Regions from separate parts of the Amycolatopsis sp. NPDC058340 genome, predicted to be linked through region 2. Evidence: riboswitches for the same ligand, from Rfam matches in the RefSeq annotation. Region 2 holds a riboswitch; each other region holds the start of a gene.
The links. Region 2 has a riboswitch for S-adenosylmethionine ahead of thrC (threonine synthase). Riboswitches for the same ligand answer to the same signal wherever they lie in the genome.
Positions count from the first base shown of each region.

Region 1: it holds a riboswitch for S-adenosylmethionine, as region 2 does, so the genes downstream of both, ACFWIW_RS09165 (methionine ABC transporter ATP-binding protein) here and thrC (threonine synthase) in region 2, are expected to answer to the same signal.
Region 3: it holds a riboswitch for S-adenosylmethionine, as region 2 does, so the genes downstream of both, ACFWIW_RS14545 (aminotransferase class V-fold PLP-dependent enzyme) here and thrC (threonine synthase) in region 2, are expected to answer to the same signal.

Region 1 covers NZ_JBHXIB010000005.1:190,557-196,618, forward strand. The annotation lists gene ACFWIW_RS09150 (DUF222 domain-containing protein) at 1-852, opposite strand, end outside; gene ACFWIW_RS09155 (GNAT family N-acetyltransferase) at 1,000-1,581, opposite strand; gene rsmA (16S rRNA (adenine(1518)-N(6)/adenine(1519)-N(6))-dimethyltransferase RsmA) at 1,622-2,458, shown strand; SAM riboswitch class I at 2,706-2,796, shown strand; gene ACFWIW_RS09165 (methionine ABC transporter ATP-binding protein) at 3,010-4,020, shown strand; gene ACFWIW_RS09170 (4-(cytidine 5'-diphospho)-2-C-methyl-D-erythritol kinase) at 4,143-5,108, shown strand; gene ACFWIW_RS09175 (ATP-binding cassette domain-containing protein) at 5,176-6,062, shown strand, end outside.
Region 2 covers NZ_JBHXIB010000026.1:49,461-55,522, reverse strand. The annotation lists gene thrC (threonine synthase) at 1-1,167, opposite strand, end outside; SAM riboswitch class I at 1,181-1,313, opposite strand; gene holA (DNA polymerase III subunit delta) at 1,449-2,432, shown strand; gene rpsT (30S ribosomal protein S20) at 2,484-2,744, opposite strand; gene ACFWIW_RS25835 (EamA family transporter) at 3,077-3,982, shown strand; gene ACFWIW_RS25830 (VOC family protein) at 4,006-4,380, shown strand; gene ACFWIW_RS25825 (class I SAM-dependent methyltransferase) at 4,377-4,964, opposite strand; gene lepA (translation elongation factor 4) at 5,078-6,062, shown strand, end outside.
Region 3 covers NZ_JBHXIB010000009.1:118,446-124,507, forward strand. The annotation lists gene ACFWIW_RS14530 (RluA family pseudouridine synthase) at 1-115, opposite strand, end outside; gene lspA (signal peptidase II) at 112-675, opposite strand; gene ACFWIW_RS14540 (hypothetical protein) at 672-1,277, opposite strand; gene ACFWIW_RS14545 (aminotransferase class V-fold PLP-dependent enzyme) at 1,297-2,652, opposite strand; SAM riboswitch class IV at 2,685-2,799, opposite strand; gene ACFWIW_RS14550 (M23 family metallopeptidase) at 2,928-3,611, opposite strand; gene ACFWIW_RS14555 (potassium/proton antiporter) at 3,743-5,221, opposite strand; gene ACFWIW_RS14560 (ArsR/SmtB family transcription factor) at 5,334-6,017, opposite strand; gene ACFWIW_RS14565 (penicillin-binding transpeptidase domain-containing protein) at 6,061-6,062, opposite strand, start outside.

The DNA.
Region 1 (6,062 bases), on a different contig from region 2:
CGCCTGGGTGGCCTTGGGGCGGCTGGCGGGTTCCTCCGCGCGCTGCGCGGGCTGAGGCTCCTCAGCGACCCGCTCCGAGGTCTGGCGGGGTGCGGGGATGTCCGGACCGGCCTCCGCGAGATCGACGATCTCCGCGAACGCGTCGCCGCGTCTCTCCGCCGGAGCACGGTCGTCGGCTTCCTCGCCGGGAGCCGGATACGCGCGCGGCACCAGGAGCGCGTTCAGGCGGGCGCCTGTCTCGGGATCGAGATTTCCGCGCATGTCCCAACGGCCGGTCCGTTTCTGGCGCAACCAGAATTCGCTTCGCTGACGTTTCGGCGCGGGGTCCTCTTTGGGGTTTCCATCCGGGTCGTGTCGCGCGAGCAGGTCGGTGCCCGCCATCGTGACGTCGCGAGGTCTTGCGACACCCGCGAGCTCGACCAGGCCCCTTTCGGCCTCCAGCCGTTCGTCCGCGTCGAGGTGGTCTGGCAGCTTCTTCATGACAGTGACGATCCGATCGATACCGGCCTCGGCCAACGCGCCGGTGCCGGCCGAGATTCCGGTCAACGGCGCGACGGGGTCGATCGACGTGCCGTCGCGCGCCCGTCTCGAATTGAGCGCGAGTGCTCTGGCTGTCACTTTCTGAGCCTCTGCTCGAGGCACTCGAGCCACATGCTCGTAGAAGACGGCGATCGAGTTGTATCCGTAGAGGTCCTGGACACCACGTGACTCGATCTCGGCCAGGATCTGGCCGACTTCGGCGAACAGACGTCGCCCTTCGCGTAGCCGAGTCTGCAACTCGTGGAGGAGCAGTTCGGCGTCACCTTCCGGCAGGTTGAGCGGGAAGGCCTTGGGGATATTTGTGCTGGTCATCCTTCGATTGTCGAGGCAGATTCGAACGAATGCACGGTATCGATCGGGTGGATGATCATCACGCTCCGGCTGCGCTGACCTGCGCCGATCACACGGGAGTGGGATACGTGTCAGTTCGAAAACGCCATTCGGATGGCGGGGGCGGGATCACGGCTCCGTGCTCAAGTGGTTCATCCGGTCCCACTCCTCGCGGAGCACCCCGTAGACGACGGCATCGTGCACGCCCCCGGGCCAGCGTCGAGCGCGTCGGAACCGGCCTTCCTCGACGAATCCCAGCCGCTGTCCGACGGCGATCATCCCTGGGTTTCCCGAAAACGTGGCGAAGTCCAGACGGAGTGTGTCGGTGCGAGCGAACAAGTAGGTCGTCCACAGGCGGAGGGCCTCAGTGCCGTACCCGCCGCCCCAGTACCGCTCGTCGTAGATCACCAACCCCATTCGCCGCCAGTCGGTCTGCCTGCTTTCCCAGTACCAGCTGACCCTGCCGATCAACCTGCCGTCCCTCAGATCGCATACGGCGAGGCTGGTGCGGGGATCGGAGGGCTCGGCCTTGGAGGTGGCGAGTTCGCGTGCCGTCGAATCGGCGGCTGCCGCGGTCGGGGTGCCGAAGTAGGGCCCGTTCGTCTCGTGCCAAGGCCGCGTCGGATCGAGTAGGTCGCGAAGCGGGTGGAGATCGCTCGGCCTCCAGTCGCGCAGCCGGACTTTCTCGCCTTCGAGTACGACGTCGTCCACCGGCCAATCGTGGCCTACCCGGGCTGGTTACGATCGTCGGGTGACTGAACTGCTCGGTCCTGCGGAGATCAGGGCGCTGGCGGCCGAGCTGGACGTACGTCCGACCAAGAAGCTCGGCCAGAATTTCGTGCACGATCCCAACACGGTGCGGCGCATCGTCGACCTTTCGAGGGTCGGCGAAGGCGACGTCGTGCTGGAGGTCGGGCCGGGCCTCGGCTCGTTGACCCTCGGCCTGCTCGCGACCGGCGCCGAGGTCGTCGCGGTCGAAATCGATCCCGTGCTGGCGGGGCGACTGCCGGACACCGCGGCCGAACGGGGCGGGGCCGAACGCCTTACGGTCGTCGGCGCGGACGCCTTGCGGATCACGACGGACGACCTGCCCGCGCGTCCGACGGCGCTCGTCGCGAACCTGCCGTACAACGTCGCGGTTCCGGTCGTGCTTCACCTGCTTGCCGAGCTGCCGTCGCTGACCAGCGGTCTCGTTATGGTCCAGACCGAGGTCGCGGACCGGATGGCGGCCGGGCCCGGGAGCCGGACTTACGGCGTGCCGAGCGTCAAGCTCGCGTGGTACGGAAAAGCGCGCAAGGTCGCCGCGGTGCCTCGCGCGGTGTTCTGGCCCGTTCCGAACGTGGATTCCGCGCTGGTCGCTTTCGAACGGGGTGACGTGGTGTCGTCCGTGGACCGGGAACGATTGTTCGCGGTGGTCGACGCCGCCTTCTCCCAGCGGCGGAAGACTTTGCGTGCCGCGCTGGCGTCGTGGGCCGGTTCCGCCGAACGCGCGGGGGAGCTGCTCGAGAAGGCGGGTATCGATCCCAAGACCCGCGGTGAGCAGTTGGATGTTCACCAGTTCGCGCGGATCGCGGCGGCCGCAGGTTGACCACTTGCCCCAGGTGTGACCGGCGCCGCGCGGACGTCGGCCGGGCCAGGTCAGCACGAGTGCGTAAGTCTTCTCCTCGATCTGTCTGAGCCGGCGTTGTCTTAGCAGGTGGCGCGGCTGCCGCACGTCGGAGCCACCTGTCATTGTTCCAATATATGGACAGCAGATCCTGTATAATGGACGCGACCAGACGTGTGATCTGCGCCTACGCGCTTGCTTTCATCCAGTGGGATCGGTTTTACTCAGTGAGCCATCCCGAGCGACTGAGAGACCTGGCTCGCCGAAGTCGCAGCAACCACCCTCCACAGGGCAGGTGCTACAGCCAGGACCGATGGAGGCTGTGCCTAATGAACAGGGTCACCCACCCGCTCCTGCTGACCAGGCGACGTGTCGTCGATGAAGGTCGCCGCACGGTAAGTGCGTGTCGACGCTCCACCGTTACTGCCTGAGTCCTTCTCCCTTACCTCTGAAACCCGTCCGTTTGCGGACGGTCACTCGGTGACGGTCGGCGCGCTCGAAAGATGCGGCGCCCCATTCGCATGGAGCCTCTCGTGATCACTGTCGAAAACCTGTCCAAATCCTTTCCCCTCAACGGAAATCCCGTCGTCGCACTGCGCGATGTGAGCGTGGACATCCAAGCGGGCTCGTTGTTCGGGGTCGTCGGCCCGGCCGGCTCCGGCAAGTCGACCCTCGCCCGTTGCATCGGTCTTCAGGAGCGCCCCGACCGCGGCGTCGTCCGCCTCGACGGCCTCAACACGGGGACCCTCGACGGACGCCGTCTGCGCGAAATCCGGCGGCAGGTCGGTGTCGTGAGCACCAAACCGGAATTGCTCGCCGAGCGCACCATCGCCGGCAACATCGCTTCGCCGCTCGAACAGCTCGGTCTCGACGGGCCGCAGCGTCGCAACCGGGTCGGCAATCTGCTCGACCTGGTCGGGCTCACCCCCCGGGCGGCGCAGCGGCCGGGCGACCTGACCGAAGGGCAGCTCCGCCGGGTTGCCATCGCCAAGGCGCTGGCCGCCGCGCCGTCCGTGCTCTTGGCCGACGACCCGACCGCGGGTGTGCGGGCCGAGGAGTCCGGCGCGGTCCTGACCGTGCTCGACCGGGCACGTGCCGAGCTCGGCGTCACCGTGCTGCTCACCACTCCCGACGCCGGCGTGGTTCGCCGTGTCTGCGACGACGTCGCGGTTCTGGAGGCAGGCGCGATCATCGAACGCGGAACCGTGCTCGACCTGGTCTCCGACCCGAACAGCCGGACCGCGCAGGCGCTGCTTCCCGCGATCGAGACCGGGCGGGCGCAGGCCTCGAAGTACGACCGCGCGGTGGACGTCGTGCTCGTCGGCTTCGCTTCGGTCGGTGCGCTGCTCCCTGAAGCCGCCGGTCGCTTCGACGTGGAACTCGCCACCATCGGGGGCGGTCTGACCCGGATCGGCGACACGCCGGTCGGCCGGTTCCGCCTCGGCGTGCGCGGTGAGCGTGCGGACGCCGCGCTCGCCTGGATCGCCGAACGGGGCGGCCACGTGACCCACCCGGTCCGCGGGCCGCAGGGCGTCGCTGCCTGATTCCTTCACGAACGGGCCGCTCCGGACGAAATCAGTCCGGGGCGGCCCGTTCGTGTCCGACTCGTCCTGTTCTCTTTTCTCCTGGTGACAGCGCAAGCGGAGCGGCCACGTAGGCTTGACGGGTGCTCGCCGTCGTACCGCCCCCAGTAACCGTCAGGGTTCCCGCCAAGGTCAACCTGCACCTGTCGGTCGGTGACGTACGCCCGGACGGCTACCACGAACTGGTGACCGTGTTCCAGGCGCTTTCCTTGACCGACGAGGTGACCGTCGCGGTCACCGAGGACCCCGGCGTCGAGGTCTACGGCGAAGGCGAAGGCTCCGTACCGACAGGGGCCAACAACCTCGCCTGGAAGGCGGCGCAGGCGCTGGCGGCCCACGTCGGCAAGGCGGACGGCGAGTCCAAGGTCAGGGTGGTACTGCGCAAAGGCATCCCGGTGGCGGGTGGGATGGCCGGCGGCAGCGCCGACGCGGCAGCGACCCTGGTGGGACTCGCGTCGCTGTGGAAGCTCGACATCTCCCGAGACGAACTGGCGGGTATCGCCGCGAAGCTCGGCAGTGACGTGCCGTTCGCGCTCTACGGCGGGACGGCGTTGGGTACCGGCCGAGGCGAGCAGCTGGTGCCGGTCTTGTCGCGGCACACCTTCCATTGGGTCCTGGCCTTCGACCAGCGTGGTCTTTCGACTCCGAGGGTGTTCGGCGAGCTGGACAAGTTGCGTGAAGAGGGCAGCCCGCCGCGGATCGGTTCGCACACTCCGGTGGTGGAGGCGCTGGCGTCCGGCGACCCGAGGCAGCTGGCGCTGCTTCTCGGCAACGATCTGCAGGCGGCCGCCGTTTCGTTGCGGCCGGGGCTGCGTCGCACATTGCGGGCGGGGGTCAACGCGGGTGCGCTCGCCGGTACCGTCTCCGGATCCGGACCGACCTGTGCCTTTCTGTGCGCGGATGCCCAGTCGGCCGTCGAGGTCGCCGCGGAGCTGTCCGGCGCGGGTGTCTGCCGCACGGTGCGCGTCGCGCACGGGCCGGTGCCCGGAGCCCGGCTGGTCGGCGGCGACGACGCGCCGCGGCCGTCACCGCCGCGGGTGCACGCGTGAGGGTGTCCGAAATGGACATCGACTAATTCGTTGTGGTGCAAGCTTTTTGGAAAGGATCGGCTGAGGCATGGCCAACTTGGTCAACCTGGAGTCGGTGAGCAAGTCCTTCGGGGTGCGCCCGCTGCTCGACGGTGTTTCGCTCGGTGTGGCGGAGGGGCAGCGTATCGGTGTCGTCGGTCTCAACGGGGGTGGGAAGACGACGCTGCTGGAGGTGCTCGCGGGGATCAGTGAGCCGGATGCGGGACGGGTCAGTCAGGTCCGCGGCTTGCGGATGGCCGTGGTCACCCAGCGGACCGAACTCCCCGCCGGCAGCACGGTCGGAGACGTCGTGCTGGAGCGCTACGGCGCGGAGCACGAGTGGGCCGCTGACGCGCGAGTCCGGTCCATTATGGACGGCCTGGGGATCACCGCTCTCGGTGTCGAGAAGGAAACGGCGAACCTGTCGGGTGGCGAGCGCCGGCGGGTGGCGCTGGCGGCCGCTCTCACCGGTGAGCTGGACCTCGTGGTCCTCGACGAGCCGACCAACCACCTGGATGTCGAAGGCGTGCGCTGGCTCGCGGATCACCTGCTGAACCGCAAGATCGCGGTCGTGGTCGTCACCCACGACCGGTGGTTCCTCGACACGGTCGCGAGCCTGACCTGGGAGGTCACCAACGGTCGCGTCGAGCAGTACGAAGGTGGGTACGCGGACTGGATCTTCGCGCGGGCCGAACGGGCGAGGCTGGCTGCGACGGCCGAGGAAAAGCGGCAGAACCTGGCGCGTAAGGAGCTCGCGTGGCTGCGCCGAGGCCCGCAGGCCAGGACCTCGAAGCCCCGCTACCGCGTGGAGGCGGCGGAGGCGTTGATCTCCGATGTGCCGGAGCCGCGCGATTCGGTCGAGCTGCAGGCGTTCGCGCGCCGGCGGCTGGGGAAGACCGTGCTGGAGATCGAGGACGCCACGTTGACCGTCGGCGA
Region 2 (6,062 bases):
ACCGGTGATCAGCAGGACGATCTCCTCGTCCGGGTTGAGCTTGCCGGTCTCGATGAGCTTCTTGGCCGTCGCGACGGTGACCCCGCCCGCGGTCTCGGTGAAGATGCCCTCGGTACGGGCGAGCAGCCGGATGCCCTCGACGACCTCTTCGTCGGTGACGTCTTCGATCGCACCGCCGGTGCGGTTGACCACGTCGAGGACGTAGGGGCCGTCGGCCGGGTTCCCGATCGCCAGCGACCGGGCGATCGTGTCCGGCTTGACCGGCTGGACGACGTCGTGACCGGCGCGGAAGGCCGCCGAGACGGGGGAGCAGCCGGTGGCCTGCGCGCCGAACACCTTGTACGGCGTCTCGTCGACGAGGCCAAGCTGGCCGAACTCACGGAAACCCTTGTCCACCTTGGTGAGCTGGGAACCGGAGGCGATCGGCACCACGATCTGGGAGGGAAGCCGCCAGCCGAGCTGTTCGGCGACCTCGAAGGCCAGCGTCTTGGAGCCTTCCGAGTAGTAGGGCCGGACGTTCACGTTGACGAACGCCCAGCTCTCCTGCTCGGCGGCGAGCTGGGTGGCGAGCCGGTTCACGTCGTCGTAGTTGCCGTCGACCGCGATCAGGTCGCCGTCGTACACGGCGGTGGTGAGGATCTTGGCACGCTCGAGGGTCTTCGGGATCAGCACGACCGACCGCCAGCCGGCGCGGGCCGCCGCGGCGGCGACGGCGTTGGCCAGGTTGCCGGTCGACGGACAGGCCAGTACGTCGAACCCGAACTCGCGTGCGGCGGCCAGTGCGACGGCGACCACGCGGTCCTTGAACGAGTGGGTGGGGTTCCCGGTGTCGTCCTTGACCCAGACCTTCTTGACGCCCAAGGCTTTCGCGAGCCTGTCGGCTTGGATGAGGCGGGTGGCGCCGGGTTCGGTGTTGGGGATTTCTTCGACGTTCGACGGAACGGGAAGGAGCTTCTTGTAGCGCCAGATGTTCTTCGGCCCGGCTTCGATGTCCTCGCGGCGCACACGGCCGAAGTCGTAGGCGACCTCCAGCGGCGAGAAGTCCTCGGCGGAAACGAATTCGGGGGCGAGCGGCTGCCGGTGTCCCTCTTCCTTCGACACCAGTTCGACGGCCGGTCCGAGATCCGGGGTCTTGGTGGTGGAGGTCGTGCCGAGGGTTGCGGTCATCGCGAGGTTCCTTTCCTCATCTGCCCCGCCGTGGCGGGCCGGAATTGGCACCGTGTTCGTCAGCTATCCCGCGATCGCGGGATGACAGGCTGACGCCGGTTGCCGGGGCTTCATCGGGCCGTTCCCTCTGCCCCTCTGGATGAGCGGTATTCGATTGTCGGCACGCGAGTGGTCGCGTCGCCTCGCCAACACCGTACGACATGAGCCTCAGGTGGGGCCACCGTGCCCGGAACACATCACCGGGCAAAGCACACGAGAGGAGGAGTGGCAGGATCGTCACCGTGACGACGCAAGCTTCCGCCCCATCGCCGCTGGTCCTGGTTCTCGGTGAGGAAGAGCTGCTGATCGAACGTGCGGTCCGCAGTGCTTCGGACGCGGCCAAAGCGGCCGATCCGACGGCGGATCTCACCCGGATCCGGGTGTCGGACCTCACAGTCCCGGCGCTCGCGGAAATGGTCAGCCCCTCGCTGTTCGCCGAGGGAAGGGTGATCGTCCTCGAGTCCGCGCACGACATCTCGCAGGAGCTCGCCGACGGGGTGATGGCCTACGTCAAGGCGCCCGCCGATGGCATCGTGCTCGTCGTCGTGCACAGCGGAGGCGGCCGGAGCAAGGCCGCGAAGGGGCTCCCCGCCGCCTTGAAGAAGGCCGGTGCGGAGGTCGTCGAGTGCCCGAAATTGACCAAGGCCGCCGAGCGGGAATCCTTTGTCCGCAACGAGGTCCGCCGGGTCGGCGGGAAGATCGACGGCGCGGCCGTGCTCGCGTTGATCGACGCCGTCGGCTCGGATCTGCGCGAGCTGTCGTCGGCTGCGACCCAGCTCGTCGCGGACGCCGGCGGGGCGGTCGACGAGCAGGCGGTCCGGCGCTACCACCGCGGCCGCGCGGACGTGAACGGTTTCGCCGTCGCGGAGAAGGCCGTGGCCGGTGACAAGGCGGCGGCGCTGGAGTCGCTGCGCTGGGCGATGCAGCTGGGCGTACCGCACGTCCTGGTCGCGGACGCCCTCGCCGACGCCGTCCGCACGATCGCGCGGGTTTCCGGCGCCGGTCGCGGGAACCCGAATCAGATGGCGGGCGAGCTGGGGATGCCGCCGTGGAAGGTGCGCAAGGCCCAGGGGCAGGCCCGCGGCTGGGGGCAGGACGGTCTGGCCACCGCGATGCGGGTGGTCGCCCGGCTGAACGCCGAGGTCAAGGGGGTCGCGGCCAATCCGGAGTACGCGCTGGAGCGTGCCGTCCTGGAGGTCGTCGACGCCCACGGCACAAGCCGCTGAGAACGGCGAAGGGCCCCGGCGACCGAGTCGCCGGGGCCCTTCGAAAGCCGATCAGAGAGAGTTCGCGCGCTTCGCGAGCGCGGACTTCTTGTTGGCGGCCTGGTTGGCGTGGAGAACGCCCTTGGTCACGGCCTTGTCCAGCTTCTTGGCCGCGTCCTTCTGCAGCTCCAGGGCCTTGGCCTTGTCGCCGGCGTCGGCGGCCTCACGGAACTTGCGGATCGCGGTCTTCACCGAGGACCGGATCGCCTGGTTGCGCTGACGCGCCTTCTCGTTGGTGGTGATGCGCTTGATCTGCGACTTGATGTTGGCCACGGGGGCGCTCCTCTTGAATCTCTCGGTGGTTTCACCGCCGCGCTGTGACCGGCCCTGCGTGCTCGTGGAGCGGCGCGGGTTTCCTCCATGACGGAATGCCACACGACGGTGAAAGACAAGCTTAACAGCCGTCCCGGCGCGGCTCGCGGCAGCCTCGGGCGGGGTGCTTGCGGTACGGTGAAGATCGTAGTGCCTAGGGTTCCGCCGCCTGCCCGTTCAGCGAAAACACACAATCAGGGCAGACGGGACCGGTCCGAGCGGCACCATCGGCGGAGCCGGAAGCATCGCCGTTCATCTGACGGGACAAAAGCCTGGAGGACCGGGTTTTCCGCATGCGCGGAAAACGTGAAAGGTCCGCTGTGAACGCCACCGCTCTGTCCTTCGTCATCATCGCCGCCGTCATCCACGCGGGCTGGAACCTCGCCGCCAAGCGGATCCGCCGGGGCGGAGCCCGGTTCGTCTGGGCTTACTACAGCCTTTCCGCGATCCTGCTCGTCCCCGTCATGGCGGTCTCACTGGCCGTGGAACCACAACGTCCACAGTGGACCTGGCTGTTCGCCGCCGTGGTCACCGCGGTGTTCCATGTCACGTACGGCATCGTCCTCCAGCGGGGATACGCCGTCGGAGATCTGTCCGTCGTCTATCCCGTCGCCCGCGGTACCGGGCCGCTGATCTCGGTGCTCGCCGCTGTCGTGTTGCTCGGCGAGAGGCCGGGGATCCTCGGCCTGGTGGGCGCTTTCCTCGTGGTCGCCGGGGTGCTGGTGATCGGTACCGGGCGAGCACCGGCCCACGTCGGCGCTGTCGAGCGTGCCACTCGACGCAAAGGTCTGCTCTACGGCCTGCTGACCGGCCTCACGATCGCCGCCTACACACTGTGGGACGCACATTCGGTCACCGGTCTCGGTGTCCCGCCGATCGTGTACTTCGGAACCGGCGCGATCGTGCAGTGCCTGCTCATGGCGCCATACGCGCTGAAGGACCGCGAGGAGGTCTCGTGGCTTTGGCGCGAGCACAAGCGTGAGGTCGTCATCGTCGGTGTGCTCTCGCCGGTCGCCTACCTGCTGGTGCTCTATGCCCTCCAGGTCGCCCCGGTGAGCCTCGTCGCGCCCGCGAGGGAGCTGAGCATCGTCCTGGGCGGCATCGCCGCTTGGCTGGTCCTGGGGGAGGCGAACGCCGTCCGGCGGCTGGCCGGGTCCGTGGTGGTGCTGGCGGGTATCGCCGCGATTGCGATGGCCTGAACCCATCCGGTAGGGATTGAGCCATGGACGTGCTGAGCAGCAGGGTATTGATCCACCCGAAGGACCTCGACGTGTCGACGGCGTTCTATCGGGACACCCTGGGCCTGGCCATCGACAAGGAGTTCCCCGGCGGGACGGTGTTCTTCGCCGGGAACGGGTCGATCGAGATCGTCGGTACCGGGACGGCCGGCCCGACCCCTGACGTCGCCTTGTGGCTCCAGGTCCGGGACCTGCCCGCGGCGCTCGAGGAACTCGCGGAGAAGGGTTTGGAGCCTGTCCGCGGGGCGCGACGTGAACCCTGGGGTCTGGACGAAGCGTGGATCGCCGACCCGGACGGCACCAGGATCGTGCTGGTCGAAGTGCCGCGTGAGCACCCGCTGCGTACTGACCCGCGCTAGACGAGGGGCTTGATCGCGCGCAGCTGAGCGGCGAGGGAGGCGCCGAAGCCGGGCGGGTCCCAGGTCCAGGTCTGCAAGTCGACGAAGCCGGCGGCGGCCGCCTCGTCGGCCAGCTCGTGCCGGGACACCGGCAACCACTTCTCGTGCGACGAAAGCAGCAGCCTGCCGCCGGGGCGCAGGACCCGGAACAGCTCGGCGAATCCGGCCGCCCGGTCGTCCCACAGCTGCACGTTGTTGACGCTCAGGACCACGTCGACGCTGTCGTCGGGCTCACCCGTGGAGTCCGCGGTGCCCTGCCGTAGCTCCACCTTGTCGCCGCAGCGGCGGCGAGAGCGGGCAAGCATCTCCTCGGAGGGGTCGACACCGATCGCCCGGCCCGCACGTTCGGCGGTGGCCTGCAGGCCGACTCCGGGTCCGGGGCCCACGACCAGGGCGGTTTCGCCGGACTCGATCGAGGCCAGTTCGACGACGCGAAGCTCGGTGGCCGCGTTGCCGTGTGCCATCGCCCGTCCACCGAACCGGCCGAGCAGCCCCCGTGGATGGCCGAACGTCCGGTCGAGCATCTGGGACAGTGAAGTACTCATACTTCGAGGGCACCACAGCTCATCACGGGCCGCATCGGGGATGACCCCCACTCGCACCCGGAGCGGCATGGGACCATAGAGGTGGCACACCCCGACCTTCGCGAGGAAACCCGTTGACGACGTTCGCCGACACGACCTTCACGCCCCCGGAGCTCATCCGGAACTTCTGCATCATCGCGCATATCGACCACGGCAAGTCGACCCTGGCCGATCGGATGCTGCAGCTCACCGGCGTGGTCGAGGAGCGGGCCATGCGCGCTCAGTACCTCGACCGCATGGACATCGAACGGGAACGCGGGATCACCATCAAGGCGCAGAACGTGCGCCTGCCGTGGAAGGTCGACGGCCAGGACCACGTCCTGCACCTGATCGACACCCCCGGCCACGTGGACTTCACCTACGAGGTCTCCCGGGCCTTGGAGGCCTGTGAAGGGGCGATCCTGCTGGTCGACGCCGCGCAGGGGATCGAGGCGCAGACGCTGGCGAACCTCTACCTCGCGCTCGAGAAGAACCTGCACATCATCCCGGTGCTGAACAAGATCGACCTGCCGTCGGCCGACCCGGACAAGTACGCGGCCGAACTGGCGCACATCATCGGCTGCGAGCCCTCCGACGTGCTCCGCGTGTCGGCGAAGACCGGCATGGGCGTGACCGAACTGCTCGACGAGTGCGTGAAGCAGGTCCCGCCGCCGGTCGGCGACGCGGACGCGCCCGCCCGGGCGATGATCTTCGACTCGGTCTACGACACCTACCGGGGCGTCGTGACCTACATCAGGGTCGTCGACGGGAAGATCACGCCGCGCGAGCGGATCAAGATGATGTCCACCGGCGCCACACACGAACTCCTCGAGGTCGGGATCATCTCTCCGGAGCCCAAGGCCAGCAAGGGGCTCGGGGTCGGCGAGGTGGGCTACCTCATCACCGGGGTGAAGGACGTCCGCCAGTCGAAGGTGGGTGACACCGTCACCTCCGAGCGCAAGGGTGCGTCGGAGCCGCTCGCGGGGTACCGCGAGCCGAAGCCGATGGTCTACTCCGGCCTGTACCCGGTGGACGGTTCGGACTACCCCGAACTGCGTGAGGCACTGGACAAGCTCCAGC
Region 3 (6,062 bases), on a different contig from region 2:
CGGATTCGGCCAGTTCCGCCACCACGGTGCGGGAAAGCCCCAGCAGTTTCGCCAGCCCCGCGTCGACGCGCATTCCGTCGAGCCCGTCGGGGACGGGCAGCATGCGCGCGCTCATTCGGTCGCCGCCTTCTTCTTGTCCTTTGTGGATGTTCCGTCGTAGTCCTTGCCCAGCAAGGAAAGGATCACGATGAGCACGCCGCCGACGCAGATCGCGGAGTCGGCGACGTTGAAGATCGCCCAGCCCTGCCCGTTCGGCGCGAAGGCGGAGATCATGTCGACCACGTGCCCCTGCAGCGGTCCGGGGGCGCGGAAGATCCGGTCGGTCAGGTTGCCGAGCGCGCCGGCCAGCACCAGGCCGAGGCCGATCGCCCAGCCGACCGAGCGAAGCCGCCGCGACAGCCAGACGATGGCGATCACGACGGCGATCGCGACCAGCGCGAGCACCCAGGTCAGCCCGGTCGCCATCGAGAAGGCGGCACCGGGGTTGCGCACCAGCTGGAAGTACACGAGCCCGCCGAGGAACTCGACCGGCTGCCTGCCCTCCAGCGTGGACACGGCGATCTGCTTGGTGAGGAGGTCGATCCCCCACAGCACCGCGGCGACGACGAACACCACGGCGACGCGCTTCTTGGGCAGCGGCGGCGACGGTGGCGCGGTTTCGGGCTCTGTGCTCACTCCCCCATTGTCCACTGGGCGTGTTCGGGCCTCCCCTTCGGCCTGTTCAGCAGGGCCGCGAACGCCCCGGCGAGCACGACCAGCGACGACAGCACCAGCGCGAGCTGTCCCTGCGCGGGCACGACCGCGCAGAGCACGAACGCCACCGCCACGACCAGCACCAGCACGCTGCGTTCGAGCCAGGCCAGCAGCACCAGGCCCAGCGTCAGCAGGAGCGCGCTCCGGGTGTCGCCGTCGAGGCCGAGTTCCCAGTAGCCGACCAGGTCGGCCAGCGCGATGGCGATCAGTCCGCCGAGCGCGATCCCGGCGACCTTCCACCAGCGCATGCTCTTCGCTCGAAGGGCGTAGAACAGCACCGTGCCGAGATAGACCACGAAGACGGCGAACAGCCAGTTGTCCATCCTGCTCATGCCGACCACCGAAACCGCTGTCAGGGGTTCCCCCGCACCCCGGACGGAGCCGAACACGCCGCCGCCCCCGTTGGGCACATAGGCGACCCACCCCTCGGACCGGCGCGTGCCGACGGACAGGGCCACCACCGCCAGCTGGGCGAATCCCAGCAGCGCCAGCGGAAACCAGTAACGCGGTCGCTCGTTCCCCATACGGGGCGAGGGTAGTGGGTCAGGCGCAGAACGGTGGCAGTTCGCGCGGATCGTTTTCCGGCACCCAGCGGCCTTCCGGCTTCTCGTACTGCCAGCGCGCGCCGCGGGCGACGATCTGGCGCAGCGCCAGGACGATCCGGTCCACATGCTCGGTGGTGCTGCCGAGGCCGAGGCTGACGCGCACGGCCTGCTGCCCCGTCGAACCGGCGACGGCGATCAGCCGTTTGGTCGCCACGTGCGCGCAGAACGCGCCGTCCCGCACGCCGATGCCGTACTCCGCCGAAAGGACCGCGGCCAGCCAGCCGGGGTCGAAGCCGTCGACGACGAAGCTGAGCGTGCCGACGCGGTCGACAGGCGCGTCGAACAACCGCAGTTCGGCGAAGCCGGGGATGGCGGCGAGGCCGCGGCGCAGGCGCGCCAGCAGGTCCTCCTCGTGGGCGACGATCCCGTCCCAGTTCGCGGCCAGCGTCTCGCAGGCGACACCGAGCGCGTAGACGCCGACGGTGTTGGGCGAACCGGCTTCGTGCCGCTCGGCACCGGAATTCCAGACCACACCGAGGTTTTCGGAGTCACGGGTGACGAGTTTCGTCGCGCCGCCGCCGGCGAGGTAAGGCTGGGCCGCGCGCAGCCAGTCGGCGCGACCGATCAGCGCTCCGGCACCGAAAGGCGCGTACAGCTTGTGCCCCGACAGCGCGACGTAGTCGACGTCCAGCTCGCGCAATGAGATCTTCCGATGCGGCGCGAGCTGTGCCGCGTCGAGCGCGATCCGGGCGCCGTGCCGCCGCGCGACGGCCGCGATCTCCTTGACCGGCAACAGTTCCCCGGTCACGTTGGACGCGCCGGTGAGCACCACCAGCCGCGGGCCCTGCGGGCAGTCCGCGAGCGCTTCGTCCACAGCGGACACCGCGGCGAGGCGGGTGCGCGGCGTCTCGACGCGGCGGACGTTCGGACCCTTCCACGGCAGCAGCGCGGCGTGGTGCTCGGTGTCGAACACGACGACCGACGTGTGCTTCGGCAGGCTGCGGGCGAGAAGGTTGAAGGAATCGGTGGTGTTGCGGGTGAACACGACGGTGTCGGTCGACCGCGCGTCGACGAAGTCACGCAGGATTCCGCGCGTGCGCTCGTAAAGCTTGGTCGAAACCTGCGAAGCGAACCCGGCGCCGCGGTGCACGCTGGCGTACCAGGGCAGGAACTCGTCGACCGCGGAACGCACCTTGTCCAGACAGGGGGCGCTCGCCGCGTGATCCAGATTGGCGTAGCCGATGTCGCCGCCGGTGACCAGCGGAACCCGCAGATCGGCGCACGCGACAGCCGGGATTTCGCGGGTGGCAACGGTTTCGGCGGGGGTGCTGGTGCGTTCGAGAGCGAGGGTCATCGTCATCCTCCGGGCCAGGGGACCCGGCGAGGATCCCGCGCTTGCCCGTCGCACCTCGCGACGAGCCAGGTCCTCACCCGGGGCACCCCACCGCGGAAGGAGGGTTGCCGGTCAGCTAGCCGGGGCTTGACGCTGACACTCGTGACCTACGGACGAAGTTAGCGGATGGGCGGGCGATCGAGCCAGCCCTCGTCCGCATCTTGAGACGCCGCTCACGTGTCCCGTGCGCGGGAAGTACCGTTGCCCGGCGCCGCGCCGCGCCGGGCAACGGCAGGTCAGACCCGGAATCGGCCGGGCAGCGGGACGGTCGCGCGGGAGGAGACCTCGGTCGCGGTGCCGGAGTACTGATCGGTGCCGGCGGTGAACCGCCAGCCGCCGAAGGTCTTGCCGTCGACCGCTTCGCCGTAGGCCTCGGCGACCTTGGTCGAGACCTCGTCGTAGGACAGGCCGTTCCAATTGCCCGCGCCGACCCCGAAGTCACGCGAGTCGCCGCCCTGCGCGGCGGCCGCGGGCAGGGTCCACAGGGTGAAGTGCACGTGGGCGCCGGTGCTGCTGCCACCGCAGGGCAGCGCGTTGCCGGTCCGGCCGAGGGTGTCGCCCGGGGCGACCTTCTGGCCGTCGGTGACCGAAATGTTCTCCATGTGGTAGTACCCGGTGCGCCAGCCGCCGTCGTGGTCGACGGTCACCCAATCGCCGCCGGAGCAGTGCTGGATCCGGACGGTGCCCGCCAGCGGGGCGCGGACGGTCTTGTCACCGGGGCTGAAGTCGATGGCGTTCTTCACGCCGGAGTTCCCGTTGTCGGAGTGGATCCCCGCCGAGTAGACCGATTGGCCCGTGTCGAAGGGCAGCCCGAACGAGGGAAAGGCGCCGGCCGCTGTCGCCGTCGGGGCCGCGAGAATCACCCCGACGAGTGCGGCAGTGACCCCCAGGCCAGCGAACCGCGCAGGAAGTTTCGTCACCTTGCGTACTCCTTACCCCGTGACACTCACCCATTCGATGGAGTCGATTGCGGGGAAAGTAATCCAAAAGGAGTACGAAAGGGAAGAATTTTCTGAGATCAACCGACGAACAGCTGGTGCCGGTTCGTGACCTACTGGCCGGATTCGCCCTTCCACCTGGCGAGACGACCCGCGCGGTCGACGGCCCGCAGGCGTCGTTCGGCCGCGTCACGGGCTTCGGCGGTGGTCACGACGAGTAACTGGTCGCGTTCCTGAAGCCGGGTGTTCTTGTTCGGGGTGAAGCCGGAACCATCGCGCACGAGGAGGCTGATCGTCGCCCCCACCGGCAGCCGCAGTTCGGCCAGGTAGACGCCGTGCATCTTGGACCCGGTGTTGATCCGGACCTGCAGGAGTTCCGCGCCCATCTCGTCGAGCGGCGCGGAGTCGACGTCGATCTCGTGCGCTTCGGCGTGCTGGGCCAGCCCGAGCACTCGTGCGAGCGGGGTCAGCGTCGCCCCTTGGAGCAGTGTCAGCACGATGACCAGCACGAACACCGCGTCGACCAGCTCCTGCGCGCCGGGCACCCCGGACGACAGCGGGATCAGCGCGAGCACGATCGGGACCGCGCCGCGGAGCCCGGCCCAGGACAGGAACACCTGTTCTCGCCAGGGGATCTTGAACGGCAGCGCCGACAAGAGCACCGACAGCGGGCGGGCCAGCAGCAGCACGACCGCGCCGGCGACCAGGCCCTGGACCAGGCTCTCGAAGATCCGGCTCGGCGAGGCGAACAGGCCCAGCAGCACGAACAGGCCGATCTGCGCGAGCCAGCCGAGCCCTTCGGCGAAGGACAGCGTGTCCGATCGGTGCGGCAGCTTCGAGTTCCCCAGCACCAGGGCCGCGACGTAGGTGGCGAGCAGCCCCGACGCGTGAGCGAGCTGCCCGCTCGAATACGCCACGACGCACACCGCGACGGTGGCCAGCGGGTACAGACCGGTGGCGGGAAGCGCCGCCCGGCGCAGCGCGAACGCCCCGCCCCAGCCGAAGGCCAGGCCGATCACCAGCCCGGCGGCGAGTTCGTAGACCACCAGCAGCGGCAGCGACCAGTCGACGGTCGCCCCCTCGGCGAGGACGACGACGGCGATGTAGGCCGGGGCGTCGTTGATCCCGGACTCGATCTCCAGCGCGCCCACGAGCCGCTTCCCGATCCCCGCCGATCTCAGCACGGAGAAGACCGCGGCGGCGTCGGTCGAGGCGAGTACCGCGCCCCACAGCAACGCCATCCGCCAGTCCAGGCCCAGCAACCAGTGCAAAGCCGCGCCGGTGACCGCGATGCTCACCGCGACGGCCACTGTGGACAGTGCGATTCCGATGCCCAGCGAGGGTTTCACGGCCGTCCACCGGGTGGTGAGGCCACCTTCGGACAGGATCATCACCAGCGCGGCGAGGCCGAGCGACTGGGTGAGCTCGGGGTTGTCGTACTGGATGCCGAACCCGGCCTCGCCGAGCAGGACCCCCATCCCCAGGTACAGCAGCAGCGAAGGAAGGCCGACCCGGATCGACACCCGGACCGCGATCACGGCGACGAGAAGCACCGCGCCACCGGTGCCGAGGATGAGCGGGAGCTGCTCCATGTCGCCTCCCGTTCCGGTCGCCGTGAGGGCTCCAGAATAGTGAGGCGGTGATCGTCACACGTTCGTGTACCGGTCGGAAAGCGCCGGGATAACCTGTGTTACAGACTGTCCACTAGGGACTCCGCAGGGCCACCAGGTCGACACCGAGTTCCGCGAACGGCTTTTCCGCCGCGGGCAGGACTTTCACCGCGCGGTTGCCCTCACGGGACAACCAGCCGACGCTCACACCGTGAGACAGTAACGCCGCGGCGGCCCGGCCCGCCAAATGATCACGGCGCACTGTCCAATCCAGACAGTCACGCAGCATCGGACGGCGGCCGCCGTCGATCTCGACTCCGAGCCCGTCGAGCACCTGCCGTCCGCGGCCGGTCAGCGTCAATCCGCCTGCGTCGTCGATCAGCCCGGTGGTGAGCATCCCGTCCCGCAGCGCGACCCCGACAGTCCCGGCGAGGTGGTCGTAGCAGGTCCTGGCGAACTCGAGCCGCTTCACCCGCACGGACGACCGCAGTCCCTTCACCGGCCGATGTTCGGCGTGCTGCGCCAGATGCTCGATCAGTTCCGCCACCCGGGGGTCGGCTATGCGGACGTAACTGTGCCTCCCCTGTTTGACCCGCACGACGAACCCGGCATCGGTCAGCTTCGTCACGTGCTCGCTCGCCGTCGACGCGGCCACCTCGGCCGCGCCCGCCAGCTCGGTCACCGTCCAGGCGCGCCCATCCAGCAGGGCGAGACACATCGACGCGCGGCTCGGATCGGCGAGCACGGCCGCGACCTCGGCCAGTGCGATCGTTTCCATGCCTTCACCGTAGAAGACCCACGGTTCGGCGACGGCCGAATCGTC